One region of the Xanthomonas sp. NCPPB 1132 genome, then DNA from elsewhere that is predicted to be linked to it. Evidence: riboswitches for the same ligand, from Rfam matches in the RefSeq annotation. Region 1 holds a riboswitch; the other holds the start of a gene.
What was found. Region 1 has a riboswitch for cobalamin ahead of metE (5-methyltetrahydropteroyltriglutamate--homocysteine S-methyltransferase). Riboswitches for the same ligand answer to the same signal wherever they lie in the genome.

Region 1 (7,475 bases):
GCATGCCCTTCATCGGCCGCTCGGTCAGCGACTGCGCGTAGGTGGTCCAGCGCAGCGTCATCGGTGCCGGGCGCTGCACGTCGCCGTAGATGATCGGCGGCTTCACGCAGCGCGAGCCGTAGCTCTGCACCCAGCCGTGGCGGGTGAAGGCGAAGCCGTCCAACTGCTCGCCGAAGTATTCGACCATGTCGTTGCGCTCGAACTCGCCGTGCACCAGCACGTCCAGCCCCAGGTGCTCCTGCGCACGCACGCAGCGTTCGGTCTCGGCGGCCAGGAACGCGTCGTACGCGGCATCGTCGAGCTTGCCGGCCTTGTGCTGCGCACGCACCTGCCGCACCTGCTCGGTCTGCGGGAACGAGCCGATGGTGGTGGTCGGATACAGCGGCAGCCGCAGCGCCGCCTGCTGCGCCTGCCGGCGCTGCGCGTACGGCGACTGCCGGCGGCCGGCGTCGTCGGTCAGCGCGTCCACCCGCCGCGCCACCTCGGCGCGGTGCACGCGGGTCGAAGCGCGACGGCTGGCCAGCGCTTCGCGCGCCGCATCCAGCGCGGCCTGCGCCTGCGGCTGGTCGTCCAGCGCATCGGCCAGGGTGCGCAGTTCCTGCAGCTTCTGCCTGGCGAAGGCCAGCCAGCCGACCAGTTCGCGGTCCAGCCTGGTCTCCTGCTGCAGATCCACCGGCACGTGCAGCAGCGAGCACGAGGGCGCCAGCCACAGCCGCTCGCGGCCGACATGGCCGGCGGCGTAGCGGGCCAGGGTCAGCGCGTTGTCCAGCGGCGTACGCCACACGTTGCGGCCGTTGACCAGGCCAGCGGAGAGCACGCGCCCGGCCGGCAGCGCCTGCAGCACCGCGTCCAGCTGCGCCACGCCACGCACCAGGTCCACGTGCACGCCGTCCACCGGCAACGCCATCGCCAGGTCGAGGTTGTCGCCCAGCTCGCCGAAGTAGCTGGTCAGCAGCAGTTTCGGCCGCACCGCCTGTGCCAGGACGTCATACGCGCGGCGATAGGCGGCGCGTGCGGCCTCGTCCAGGTCCAGCACCAGCGCCGGTTCGTCGAGCTGCACCCAGCCGGCGCCGGCCGCATGCAGGCGCTGCAGCAGTTCGGCGTACACAGGCAGCAGGCTGTCCAGCAGCGCCCAGCGGTCGCTGCCGTCCACGGTCTTGGACAGCGCCAGGAAGGTCACCGGCCCGATCAGCACCGGCCGGGTCTGGATGCCCTGCGCCTTGGCTTCCAGGAATTCCACCACCGGCTTGTCGCCGCGCAGGCGGAAGTGCTGGCGCCGTGCCAGCTCCGGCACCAGGTAGTGGTAGTTGGTGTCGAACCACTTGGTCATTTCCAGCGCATGCAGGTCCAGGCCGTGTTCCTGCGTGCCGCGCGCCATCGCGAAGTAGCCGGCCAGCGGATCGGCATCGGCCAGCGCGCGGTAGCGTTGCGGGATCGCATCGAACAGGAAGGCGGTGTCGAGCATCGCGTCGTACAGGCTGAAGTCGTTGCTGGGCGGCACGTCCACCCCGGCGTCGCGTTGCAGTTGCCAGTGGCGCAGGCGCAGCTCGCGTGCGGTGTCCTGCAGTTGCGCGCCGTCGATGTCGCGGCGCCAGTAGCGTTCCAGCGCCTGCTTGAGCTCGCGCCGCGCACCGATGCGCGGGAAGCCCAGGTTTGTCACGATCGTCATGTTGCGTTTCCTCATTGCGTTCAAGGGCATTGAGGAACGAAGGAACCGCGCGCCGCGCGCCCCGTTCGCACGGACCGCCCGCCACGCCAGCGACCTTCGCCCCCGCGGGCGAACCGGTACCGCGCGGGCAGGCGGACGGCGCGGCGCGGCGCAAGGCCGGGTCGCGGTCCGGCCGCCTCCCCGCGGAGGCGCCAGGTCGAATCGGAGGACGCACGGTCCTCCGGCCGGGGCCGGTATTCGGGCTGATGGACACGCGCACCACGTTGGCTGCGCACCTACTGTCCGTCGCTTCCCAGGCCGGCATGCGCCGGCCCAGTGCCATTGACGGAGGTCGTTTCCATTCACCGCTGCGGGGCAGCTCCGGAATGGGCAGGCGCTTGCGGCGCCAGCCGTCACCGGATTCCCGTTTAAATTCATCCCTTCATCCGAATGAAGCGATGAATACCTTCGGCGAGCGCACGATAGGCCGGATGCGGCGGGCGGTCAAGGGCCAGGTGTGTTTTGCGGGCTCGGCCCGGCAGCGTTTGTCGCGAACGTGTAAGCTATTGATCCCTAAGCCAATGACCTGGCGCTGCGGCTTGTGCCGACGGCGCCCGTCCGCCGTGCCGATGATGCTTCCGCTCCCCGCCGCCGATCTCCCCGCGCGCTACGCCGCCTCGCTGCGGCTGTCCGTGGCGCCGATGATGGACTGGACCGACCGCCATTGCCGGGTGTTCCATCGGCTGCTGGCGCCGTCGGCGCGGCTGTACACTGAGATGGTGCACGCCAATGCGGTGGTGCTGGGCGATCGCGCGCGGCTGCTGGATTTCGATGCGTCCGAGCATCCGCTGGCCCTGCAGCTCGGCGGCAGCGAGCCGGCGCTGTTGGCGCAGGCGGCGCGGATCGGCCAGGACTGGGGCTACGACGAGATCAACCTCAATTGCGGCTGCCCGTCCGACCGGGTGCAGGCCGGGCGCTTTGGGGCCTGCCTGATGCGCGAGCCGGCGCTGGTCGCCGAGTGCGTGGCGGCGATGGTCGCGGCGGTGGACATCCCGGTGACGGTGAAATGCCGGCTGGGCGTGGATCAGGACGACGACTACGCGGTGTTCCTGGCCTTTGTCGACCAGGTCGCCGCGGCCGGCTGCGGGCTGTTCGTGGTGCACGCGCGCAACGCCTGGCTGCAGGGCCTGTCGCCGAAGGAGAACCGCGAAGTGCCGCCGCTGCGCTACGACTGGGCGCACCGGCTCAAGCGCGAGCGGCCGCAACTGCAGGTGGTGCTCAACGGTGGCCTGGCTGCGGTGGAGACGGCGCAGGCGCAGTTGCAGGCGGTGGACGGGGTGATGCTGGGCCGCGCCGCCTACCACGACCCCTACGTCCTGCACCGGCTGGACGCGGCCCTGACCGGCGCCGCTCTGCGCCCGCGCGCGGAACTGCTGCGCGCGCTGCGTCCCTACGTCGAGGCACGCCTGGCCGAAGGCCTGGCGCTCAAGCACATCACCCGGCACCTGCTCGGGCTGTTCCACGGCCAGCCCGGCGGGCGTACCTTCCGCCAAGTGCTCAGCGAAGGGGCGCACCGCCCCGGGGCCGATTGGGCGCTGCTGGAGCAGGCGCTGGCGGTCACCGACGGGGCGGCGCGCGCCGCGGCCTGACCCGATCCAGGGAGCGTCTTCGGACCGCAGCTGCTGCGTGGTGGCGGGCCGTCATCACCTTCGCGCAGAGGCGTCCGACGACATCGTGGCCTGCTCGGTGGTGGACCCGGATCCCACTTTCCCCCTGCTCGTTCAGGGAGTCCGTTCAGGGTCTGGCGACTAGTCTCTGCCTGCTGGGAGACGCTCTGAAGCACCTGCCGAGGGCCTCTCCAGATCGCTGGCGCGGCCCTTGCATCGGCCTTCCACAGGTTCATTTGACTGAATGTCGCCGGTGGCGCCCGGAAAAGTTCAGACCGGATTCACCCCGAAAAATCAAGAATTTGCCTCGATTTCTCGAGGTCGCCGTCGTCCCCGCGAGGTGTCGCGCTTCACAAGTTTTGAACGTTTCCGATCAGTCCGTTAGGATGCCCGTCGTGACTTCTTCCGCTTCCCGCCACTACCGCTTCGCCGCTGTGTTCGCGCTCGCGCTGGCGTCGGTCGCGGCTGGTCATGGCCGTGCGCAGCAGCCGCCCATGCCGGGGGTGATGGCGCCGCCGGAGCGCGATGCGGGGCGCAATCGGGACTATGGCGGCAGTTCGCTGTCCGACGCGGTGCGTCGGGTGCAGCGCTCCACCGGCGGGCAGATCCTCGGCGCCGAGCGCGTGCCGTTCGATGGCCGCGACATCAACCGCGTCAAGTACATGGACGGCCGTGGGCGGGTACGCTACATGGACGATCCGCAACCTGGCCGTGCGGTACCGCCGCGGGCGCCGCGGTCGGGCGAGCCTCCCGAGCCACCACGCGACGATCACCCGTGAGTCCGGATAGTTCGGTTCAGGTTCCACACACCGCCCCGGCCACCGGCCACCTGTAAGTTACTAGGGAGAGTTATGCGTATCCTTCTGGTCGAAGACGAAGCCCCGCTGCGAGAGACCCTGGCCGCTCGCCTGAAGCGCGAAGGCTTTGCGGTGGATGCGGCGCAGGACGGCGAGGAAGGCCTGTACATGGGCCGCGAAGTGCCCTTCGACGTGGGCATCATCGATCTCGGCCTGCCGAAGATGTCGGGCATGGAGCTGATCAAGGCGCTGCGCGACGAAGGCAAGAAGTTCCCGGTGCTGATCCTCACCGCACGTTCCAGCTGGCAGGACAAGGTCGAAGGCCTCAAGCAGGGCGCCGACGACTACCTGGTCAAGCCGTTCCACGTCGAAGAGTTGCTGGCGCGCGTCAATGCGCTGCTGCGCCGCGCCGCCGGCTGGAGCAAGCCCACGCTGGAATGCGGTCCGGTCGCGCTGGACCTGGCGGCGCAGACCGTCAGCGTCAGCGGCAGCAACGTCGACCTGACCAGCTACGAGTACAAGGTGCTCGAGTACCTGATGATGCATGCCGGCGAACTGGTCTCCAAGGCCGATCTGACCGAGCACATCTACCAGCAGGATTTCGACCGCGACTCCAACGTGCTGGAAGTCTTCATCGGCCGCCTGCGCAAGAAGCTGGACCCGGACGGCGAGTTGAAGCCGATCGAGACCGTGCGCGGTCGCGGCTACCGGTTCGCGATTCCGCGTACCGAAGGCTGATCGCAGGCGCCGGCGAGCACACCGAGGAAGCGACCGCGTGGCGGCACGACCCAGGTGGTACAAGCGCTGGCGCCCGCGTTCGCTGCAGGCGCGCCAGCTGCTCGCCGCCAGCCTCAGCCTGCTGGCGTTCCTGGCCGCGGCAGGTTATGCGCTGGACCAGGCGTTCGCCGACACCGCGCTGAGCAACCTGCGCGAGCGCCTGAAGAGCTACGCCACCGCCTACGCCAACAACATCGACGTAGCCCGCGACGGCTCGCTGTACATCAACAACGACAAGCCGCCGCCGGACCCGCATTTCGACCGGCCCGGCAGCGGCCTTTACGCGCAAATCGTGATGCCCAACGAGCGCTGGATCTCGATGTCCAGCGAGGGCCCGCTGCCGCCGCGCGGCGGCATGCTCGAACCGCGCCAGGAAACTTTCGACGGCCCCTGGCCGATGACCCAGATCGACGGCAGCGAGGGCGAGGTCTACCGCTACGGCATCGGCCTGGCCTACGTGCGCCGCGACAAGGAAACCCCGGTCACCATCTACATCATGGAGGACACCCGCGCGCTGGGTGCGCAGCTGCGCGTGTTCCGCGGCCGGGTGTGGTTCAACCTCGGCGGCGCCGGCCTGATCTTGCTGGTACTGCAGGCCTTCATCCTGCAATGGAGCCTGCGCCCGCTGCGCCGGGTGATCAACGAACTGACCAAGGTGCAGCGCGGCGAAGCGATGCGCATGGGCGATCGCCACCCGCGCGAGCTTGAGCCTCTGACCGACAGCATCAACGCTTTCATCGAGAGCGAGCGCGAGAACCTGGACCGCCAGCGCAACACCCTGGCCGACCTGGCGCACAGCCTGAAGACGCCGCTGGCGGTGCTGCGCACCCAGCTCGACAGCGGCGCGCAGGGGGCGGAGCTGCGCGAAGAACTGGACGTGCAGTTGCGGCGCATGAACAACCTGGTGTCCTACCAACTCGCGCGCGCCGCCTCCAGCGGCCACAAGCTGTTCGCCGCACCGTTGCCGATCGAGCCCAACGCCGAGGAGATCGTGCGCGGCCTGGAGAAGGTGTACGCGGCCAAGGGCGTGCTGTGCGAGTTCGACATCGAGCCGAGCGCGCGCTTCCATGGCGAGCCCGGCGACCTGCAGGAACTGCTCGGCAATCTGCTGGAGAACGCGTTCAAGTGGGCGCGCCGGCGGGTGCTGCTGAGCGTGCGCCCGGAGCCGGCCGCGGGCAGCCGCCGCGCCGGCCTGATCATCGCCGTGGAGGACGACGGCCCCGGCATCGCGCCGGAGGAAGTGGCGCACATCCTGCAGCGCGGCGTGCGCGGCGACGAGCGCGTGCATGGCCACGGCATCGGCCTGGCGATCGTGCAGGACCTGGTCAAGGGCTACCGCGGCGAGCTGCAGGTGAGCCGCTCCGAGGAACTGGGCGGGGCGCGCTTCCTCGTCACCCTGCCGCCGGGGCTGTAGGCGCAGGACCAGTTCCGGCCGGTTGAGACCGGTATCCCACGGTTCGACAGGGCCGACACAGCGGTCGACGCAGGCGGCAGCGCTGCACCGCAGCAGCAGGTGAATCCCGTGCAAATGACCGGGAGGTTTCCGACAGTGGCTTAACGCGACCGACGCCCAGCTGGCGATACTGCGCCGGTCTTCACGCCGCTTTTCGTCCAGGAGCCCCGCATGTCCGAACCCCGGCATCGTCCTGCAGCAACGCGTCTGCGCGTGCGCGGCCGGCGTGTGTTGCGCCACACCCAGCGCCTGCTGTTGTCCGCGCTGCTGGTGCTGTTCACCGTCGGTGCCATCGCCGCTACCGACAAGGTGATCAAGCGCGACGATGCGCGCTGGTTGCAGTCGATGACCATCGGCCTGGACAGCGCCAGCGTGGCGCAGTTCGAGCGCGATGGCCGCAAGCGCTTCCTGCGCGAACAACTGCAGGCCGACGCCGGTGATGCCGCGTTGCCGGCACCGGTGCGCGCGCAACTGGACGGCTACGCCGCATTGCACACGCCGGTGCAGGAACTGCTCAAGCAGCAGGCCGCCGCGCAGCAGGCGATCAAGGCGATGCCCGACGGGGATGCCAAGGTCGCGGCGAAGAAGGCCGCGCAGCAGCGCGGCGATCTGCTGTTGAACCAGGCTCGGCAGGCGCAGCTGTTGCGTGCGATCTACGCGCCGGACCAACTGCGCGAGCAGATGGTGTGGTTCTGGCTCAATCATTTCAGCGTGTTCGCCGACAAGGGCCGCCTGCACTGGACCGTGGCCGACTACGCCGACAACGCGATCCGTCCGCATGCCCTGGGCAAGTTCTCCGACCTGGTGATGGCGACGCTGGAGAGTCCGGCGATGCTGGAGTACCTGGACAACGCGCAGAACGCCAAGGGCAAGGTCAACGAGAACTACGCGCGCGAGTTGATGGAGTTGCATACCCTCGGCGTGGATGCCGGCTACACGCAGAAGGATGTGCAGCAACTGGCGTTGATCCTGACCGGCGTCGGCATCGCGCCGGTCGACCGCGACGGTCCGCCGAAGCTGCCGCCGGCGCTGCAGGCGCAGTATGTGCGCCGCGGCGCGTTCGAGTTCAATCCGGCGCGGCACGAACCAGGCGACAAGACCTTGCTCGGCCAGCGCATCGCCGGCGGCGGCTT
Region 2 (7,475 bases), 370 kb from region 1:
TGCGCGGATCGGTGTGGCTCAGCTGCGCCGACAGTTCCCAGCCGGCCAGCAGCGCATAGCCGGTCAGTTCGGCGCCGCGGATGCGCGCTTCGTCCACGTTCACCGGCAGGAAGCTGATCGCGTCGTAGGAGATCAGGTCCTTGACCCGGGTCTCATAGGCGTTGAAGGTCCAGTTCCAGCTGTCGGCATACTGCGCAATGCCGAGGTTGCCGCTCTTGGAACGTTCCGGCTTCAACGCCGGATTGCCGGCGAACGGGTAGTACAGGTCGTTGAAGGTCGGCGCCTTGAAGCCGGTGCCGACGCTGGCGGTGAGCTTGAGGCCATGCGCCAGTGCCAGGCCCCAGCCGAGGCTGCCGGTGGTGTGCTCGCCGAACTGTTCGTTGTCGTCGCTGCGCACGCTGGCCTGCACCTGCTGCGCGCCGAAGCGGCCCTGGTACTCGGCGAACACGCCGGTGTTGTCACGGCTGTCGACGTCGAAGGCGGTGGTGCTGGTGACGTGCTCGCGCTGCCAGTCGCTGCCGACGCTGAGCAGATGGCCTTCGGCCAGGCTGATGTCGCCCTGCAGCGCGGCGGTGTCGCGGCGGCTGTCGAAGGTGCTGATGAAGCTGCGGGTGCGCGCGCCCGGCGCACGGTAGTAGCTGTCGGCGTCGTCGACGTTGCGGCCCAGTTGCGCGGCCAGGTGCAGGCGATCGGAGGGCGTCCAGTCGAGCTTGCCGCTGAACACCTGCTGGGTGTTGTCGGCCTCGTTGCCGGCGAACAGCGGATCGCCGTCGTATTCGTTGCGGCTGTCGATGTTCAGCGCCTGGCCCTCGATGCGCAGCGTGTCAGTGAGGGCGTAGCCGCCGCGCGCGCTCAGCGAGACGTTGCGGTAGCCGTCGCGGTCGGGTTGGTCGACGAAGCAGCCGGCGAACAGCGTGGCCGAGCCATTGCAGGCATTGATGCCGTCGGTCTTCTGGTAGCCGCCCTGCACGGCCAGCCAGCCGCGCTCGCCGCGGTTACTGAAGCCGGCGCCGGCCTCGCGCAGGCCATGGCTGCCGCCGCCCAGGCTCAGGTTCTGCTGGAAGCCCTGGCCACCGCGGCGGGTGAAGATCTGGATGACGCCGCCGATCGCGTCGGAGCCGTACAGGCTCGAGCGCGGGCCGCGCACGATCTCGATGCGCTCGATCTGGCTCAGCGGCAGGTCCTGGAACGCGGCCAGGCCGGCGCTGGCCGAGCCGATGCGCACGCCGTCCACCAGCACCAGCACGTGGTCCGATTCGCTGCCGCGCAGGTTCAGCGTGGTCAGCTTGCCCAGGCCGCCCTGGTTGGAGACGCCGATGCCGGCGCGGCCCTGCAGCAGCTGCGCCAGCGACGTGGCCTGGCTGCGCTCGATCTCGGCGCGGTCGATGACCTGCGCCGGCACCACGCTGTCCTCCACCGAGATCTGGGTGCGGGTGGCGGTGACCAGGACCTGGTCGAGGTCGGTGGCGGCATCGGCGGCGTGGGCCAGCGCGGGCAGGGACAGGGCGGACGCGATCGCGACCGAAAGCAGGCGGGACGACATGGGTGGCAACTCCGGCGCGCGGCTGCGCGCTGTGACGGCAAGGGAGTCGCGAACGGAAGGTGCAAGCGGACGGCGCCGGACACGGCGCGGCACGCCGCGACGCCCTCCGCATCGCAACCAGTGAACTGCAAGGCCGGTCTCCGGGCTGGCGATCAGGGAGGTGGACCTCCCGGCTGCGACGCCTTCCCATGCCCGGGGCACAGTGGCGCAGGTCGTCAGCGCGGATCGCTTACCGTTGCGGGGGCAGCGCCGGCCTTGTCGCAAGACGCACCGGCTTCCCGTTTCAACCCGCTGGCCGGAGCCGGCGGGTCACCTTGAAGCGGCGCGATTGTACGCGATCGCCGCTGCCCGCGCGGCTCAGTCTGCGTGTGCGCCGTGGCCGTCGTCGTCGCCGTGATGGTCGCCCACCGGGGTGTCGTGCGGGTCCTGCGCGTAGGCGCCGTCGGCGTCATCGTCGCCGCGCGCGTCGTCGCGGTCGAAATGGGTGGTCGCCACCGGCCCGGCGACCGGCAGGCCGCGCTGCGCCGGCAGCGCCGCCGTCGCGGCTTCCAGCTCGCCCAGCAACTGCGCGCGCCGCGCCTCGGACAGTTCCTGCCAGTGGCAGCCGCTGAGCGCGCCTTCCAGCGAATACAGCAGGTTGAGGCTGGGTTTGAAGCCGGCGCGCTTGACCTTGACGAAGGCGCCGACCGCGCCGGCCGCCTCCAGGTCCTGCTGCGTGCGCACGCCGACCTGGCGCAGCCACGCCGCGCTCTTGGGGCCGATGTTGCGCAGCTTGGTGGTGCTCATCGCAGGCTGTCGACGAAGACCTGGGCGATCGCTTCCAGGCCGCGCTGATCGTCGGCGTCGAAGCGGGCCAGGTCGGGGCTGTCCAGATCGAACACGCCCACCAGCGCGCTGTCGCGCAGCAGCGGCACCACCAGTTCCGAACGCGAGGCCGCATCGCAGGCGATGTGCCCGGGGAAGGCCTCCACGTCGTCGATGCGCTGGGTCTGGCCGCTGCTGGCGGCCGCACCGCACACGCCCTTGTGCAGCGGAATGCGCACGCAGGCCGGCAGGCCCTGGAACGGCCCGACCACCAGTTCCTTGCCGTCGTAGAAGTAGAAACCGACCCAGTTCAGCCGCGGCAGCGCGTGGTACACCAGCGCGGCCAGGTTGGCGGCATTGGCGATGCGGTCGGGCTCCCCGGCGACCAGGGCGCGGGCCTGGTCGAGCAACTGGGCGTACTGTTCCGGCTTGCTGCCGGTGAGCGAGGACGAGGCGAACATCGCGCGAGTCTAGCAGCGCGCTGCGTCCGCCGGCACCGCGGCGGCTGACGCGCGCGGCGCGCCCGGCTATCCTGCGCGCCGCCGCGCGTCCCGCCGGCCAACCGACAGGGTTTCGCTTGCATGGCTGTTTCCGCCTTCTACGTCACCGGCACCGATACCGGCATCGGCAAGACCATCGCCAGCACCGCGCTGCTGCACGCCCTGCGCGCGCGCGGCCAGCGCGCGGTGGGGATGAAGCCGGTGGCCAGCGGCTGCACGCTCGAGGCCGACGGCTGGCGCAACGAGGACGCGCTGGCGCTGCAGGATGCGAGCGCGCCGCGCCCGCACTACGACGATCTCAATCCGTACGCGCTGCCGTTGCCGCTGGCGCCGGAACTGGCCGCCGCCGATGCCGGCGTGCAGCTGGAGCTGGCGCCGATCGCGGCCGCGTTCGACCGCCTGCGCGCGCAGGCCGACGTGGTGGTGGTGGAAGGCGTCGGCGGCTGGGCGGCGCCGCTGTCGGCGACGCTGGACCAGGCCGATCTGGCGCGCGCGCTGCGGCTGCCGGTGGTGCTGGTGGTTGGCCTGCGCCTGGGCTGCCTCAACCACGCCCGGCTCAGCGCCGCGGCGATCGCCGCCGACGGCCTTCAGTGCATCGGCTGGATCGGCAACGAGATCGATCCGGCGATGGAGCGCATCGACGACAACATGGCGATGCTGCGCACGCGCCTGCCGATGCCGTGTTGGGGGCGGTTGCCGTACCGGCCGCAACCGCAGGCCGAGCAGTTGGCGGCGCAGTTGCAGCCGTGGGCGGGCATGTCGCCGGACTGATCGACTGCCGGGCGGGTTGTGTGGGAGGGGCTTCAGTTCCGACGCCTCACCAACCAAGCATCGGTGCCGACGCTCTTCCTGCAAGAAAGACAGAAGCGCCACAGCGCACGGGATCAACCAATCCCGAATCCCCACTCCCAAATCCCACCCACAAAAAAAGGCCCGGTAGAGGGAGGGATCTACCGGGCCTTGGGGTTGCACGGGGGGAGGGACCCATGCAGACCGAGGGTGCGTCGGGCGGCGGACCGCAGCGACGTCGAATCGGGTGCTACTTCGCGGCGGGCTTGGCCTTGGGCGCGGCCTGTTCGGTCGCCGCCTCGAACTGGTGCTTGGCGAGCTGGCCGATGGCCTCGGAGGTCTTCAGGCCCAGGCCGAACACTTCCTGGTTGGCCGTGGCCAGCCGCTCGAAGTTGTCGCGGGCGATCTGCAGGCCCTTCGGCCACAGCGCCTGCACGGTGCCCAGGTCGCGCGCCTCGGTCAGTTCGCCGAGGAAGCCGGTGGTGGCCGACACGTTCTTCTCGAAGGTCTTCAACTGCACGCCGAACACGCTCTCGGCGCTCTCCAGCGCCAGTCGGTTGGCACGCGCCGCGGCAGCGGCGAACTGCTGGGTGTAGCTGCTGAACTGGTCGTTGAATTGAGCGGACATCATGCAACTCCGTTGGAATGCCGACTGCTGTTGCAGTGCAACATACGCCCATTCTGCTGCGATGCAACAAAATTTTCTGAAGCCGCTCAGGATTCGTTCAAACTGTCTTTCTGATCAATGGTTTGGCCAAATTCCGCCAGCCCTCGCCGGACGCCTCCGCACCCCTGTTAGGCGCCAACTGCGCGCGCCGAGGACAGGGCGGGCAGGCACTGGATGCCCTCGGTCGTCGCAGTGCCGCTCTTACGATTCCCGAATCCCCATTCCCCATTCCCGGCCTTCTTCAAGCCGGCCCGCGATACCGGCACCCAGAGGTGCAGGTCTCGTGCACCACCACCTCGCTCAGCAGCGGCAGCGCCGGCTTGAGCCGCTCCCAGATCCACACCGCCAGGCGTTCGCTGGTGGGGTTGTCCAGCCCGTCGATATCGTTGAGGTAGTGGTGGTCGAGCTGGTCGTAGAGCGGACGGAACGCCGCCTTGATGTCGCCGAAATCCATGACCCAGCCGCTCTCGGCGCCGGGTTCGCCGCTGACGTGCAATTCGATGCGGAACGAGTGGCCGTGCAGGCGCGCGCACTTGTGGCCGGGCGGCACGTTGGGCAGGCGGTGCGCTGCTTCGAGGGTGAAGACTTTGAAGATATCCATGGGCGGCATTGTACGGTCAGGGGTGGAGCGGCATGGCGCGGTGCGGGACGCGCGAAACGGACGACGTGGCGTGCCGCAGGGCCGGCGACAGGCACGCGACGTCCGGGTGCAGCGGACAAAAAAGGCCGCCCCGAAGGGCGGCCTGGGTGCGTGCGGAGCGCGCGGCCGCGGATGGCTCAGCGCGGCGCGGCGGGACGGTTGCCGCCGTTGCCGTGGCGGCGACCCTGGCCTTGGCGGCGCGCGCCGTCGGCGTGGTTGCCGCCGGGCTTCTTGCTGCCGGCATGCGCGTGCGCCGGCGCATCGCCGTGGCCGCGGCGGGCGTGGCTGCCGCGGCGCGGCGGACGCTGGCCGCCCGGGCGCTCGTCCGGCGGGTTGTTGTTGCCCCAGCGGATCGGCGTGACCGGCTCGAAACCGGGCACGTCGCGGATGTCCATGTCGCGCTTGAGCAGGCGCGCGATCGCGCGCAGCAGCTTGGCCTCGTCCTGCGCCACCAGCGACACCGCCTCGCCCTGCGCGCCGTTGCGGCCGGTGCGGCCGATGCGGTGCACGTAGTCCTCGGCGACCATCGGCAGGTCGTAGTTGATGACCTTGGGCAACTGGTCGATGTCGATGCCGCGCGCGGCGATGTCGGTGGCCACCAGCACGGTGATGCGGCCGGCCTTGAAGTCGCCGAGCGCGCGCAGGCGCTGGCCCTGGCTCTTGTTGCCATGGATCGCCGCGGCCTTGATCCCGGACTTGTCCAGGAACGTGGTCAGCTTGTCGGCACCGTGCTTGGTGCGGGCGAACACCAGGGTCTGCTTGCGCGAGTCGGCGGCCAGCAGGTGCAGCAGCAGTTCGCGCTTGCGCGCGCCGTCCACCGGATGCACGCGGTGGGCGATGGTGTCGGCCACGGTGTTGCTCGGGGTCGCCTGGATTTCCTGCGGGTCGCGCATGAACTCGCGGGCCAGCTGCTTGATGCCTTCCTCGAAGGTGGCCGAGAACAGCAGGGTCTGGCGGTTCTGCCGCGGCAGCTTGGCGAGGATGCGCTTGATCGACGGCAGGAAGCCCATGTCGAGCATGCGGTCGGCCTCGTCCAGCACCAGGATCTCGATGCCGGACAGGTCCACGCTGCGGCGCTCGAGGTGGTCGAGCAGGCGGCCCGGGCAGGCGATCAGCAGGTCCACGCCACGGCGCAGCGCGTCGAGCTGGTTGCCCATGCCCACGCCGCCGTAGATGGTGGCGCTGGGGATGCGCAGGTACTTGCTGTAGCCGCGCAGGCTGTCGTGGACCTGGGTGGCCAGTTCGCGGGTCGGGGTCAGCACCAGGGCGCGCGGCTTGCGCGGGCCGGCGCCCACGGTCTGCGGCGAGGTGCCCAGGTGCTGCAGCAGCGGCAGGCCGAACGCGGCGGTCTTGCCGGTGCCGGTCTGCGCGCCGGCCATCAGGTCATGGCCTTCCAGGGCGACGGGAATGGCCTGCGCCTGGATCGGGGTGGGGGTTTCGTAGCCCTGCTCGGCCAGCGCGCGCAGCAGGAAGGGCGCAAGGCCCAGGGATTCGAACGACATGAGAATGCTCCGGATAACGCGCCGACGCCGGGACTGACCCGGCGCGCAGGCGCAAGTAGGTGAGGCTCGGAGCGTTCCCGTGAACCGCGCTGCGAGAGGGTGGATCAACCCGCAGCGCGAGGCTGGGGTTCGTCGGCACCACGAAAGGCGTCGGGCGGGGCGGGCGAGTCGGATCGTTGCGATCCTGGCCTCGCCGGCGATCCCTGAGGGAAACGGACGGCCGCATGCAGACCCGGGCAGTGTACCTGAATTGGCGCGCTGCACAAAATGCGGGTCCGTTTCAGTTGAAACCAAGCCGCCGTCTGGCCGTACAATCGCCGCTCAGCCCCCAGCACTGGACGGACATGAAGCTAGGTTCCCTGAAGGAAGGCGGTCGCGACGGCACCCTGATCGTCGTGTCCCGCGATCTGACCCGCGCGGTGCGCGCCACCGGCATCGCGCCGACCCTGCAGCGCGCGCTGGAGGACTGGAGCAACCTCGCCCCGCGCCTGAATGCCCTGTCCGAGTCGCTCAACGACGGCAGCGCCGACGGCCAGTTCGACCTGGACATGGCGGCGCTGGCCGCGCCGCTGCCGCGCGCCTACGAGTTCCTCGATGGCAGCGCCTACCTGCCGCACGTGGAGCGCGTGCGCCGCGCGCGCGGCGCCGAGGTGCCGGAGAGCTTCTACACCGACCCGCTGATGTACCAGGCGGTCAGCGCCGGCTTCTACGGCCCGCGCGATGCGGTCAAGGTGGTCAGCGAGGACTACGGCATCGACCTGGAGGCCGAGATCGTGGTGGTCACCGACGACGTGCCGATGGCGGTCACGCCCGCACAGGCTGCCGCGCACATCCAGTTGATCGGTCTGGTCAACGACGTGTCGCTGCGTAACCTGATTCCGCCGGAACTGGCCAAGGGCTTCGGCTTCGTGCAGTCCAAGCCGCGTTCGGCGCTGTCGCCGGTGTTCGTCACTCCCGACGAACTGGGCGAGGCCTGGCGCGACAACAAGGTGCACCTGCCGCTGCTGACCCACATCAACGGCACCTGGTT

Region 2: another riboswitch for cobalamin. It lies ahead of btuB (TonB-dependent vitamin B12 receptor); the one in region 1 lies ahead of metE (5-methyltetrahydropteroyltriglutamate--homocysteine S-methyltransferase).

Annotation. Positions count from the first base shown of each region.
Region 1 covers NZ_CM152819.1:377,481-384,955, forward strand. Annotated here, with positions in the region: gene metE (5-methyltetrahydropteroyltriglutamate--homocysteine S-methyltransferase) at 1-1,669, opposite strand, end outside; cobalamin riboswitch at 1,881-2,134, opposite strand; gene dusA (tRNA dihydrouridine(20/20a) synthase DusA) at 2,278-3,297, shown strand; gene AC1G9L_RS01615 (PepSY domain-containing protein) at 3,702-4,094, shown strand; gene AC1G9L_RS01620 (response regulator transcription factor) at 4,167-4,850, shown strand; gene AC1G9L_RS01625 (ATP-binding protein) at 4,933-6,303, shown strand; gene AC1G9L_RS01630 (DUF1800 domain-containing protein) at 6,514-7,475, shown strand, end outside.
Region 2 covers NZ_CM152819.1:745,045-752,519, forward strand. Annotated here, with positions in the region: gene btuB (TonB-dependent vitamin B12 receptor) at 1-1,543, opposite strand, end outside; cobalamin riboswitch at 1,658-1,875, opposite strand; gene AC1G9L_RS03325 (TfoX/Sxy family protein) at 1,901-2,329, opposite strand; gene AC1G9L_RS03330 (GAF domain-containing protein) at 2,326-2,808, opposite strand; gene bioD (dethiobiotin synthase) at 2,929-3,618, shown strand; gene AC1G9L_RS03340 (phasin family protein) at 3,887-4,264, opposite strand; gene queD (6-carboxytetrahydropterin synthase QueD) at 4,545-4,904, opposite strand; gene AC1G9L_RS03350 (DEAD/DEAH box helicase) at 5,081-6,445, opposite strand; gene AC1G9L_RS03355 (fumarylacetoacetate hydrolase family protein) at 6,790-7,475, shown strand, end outside.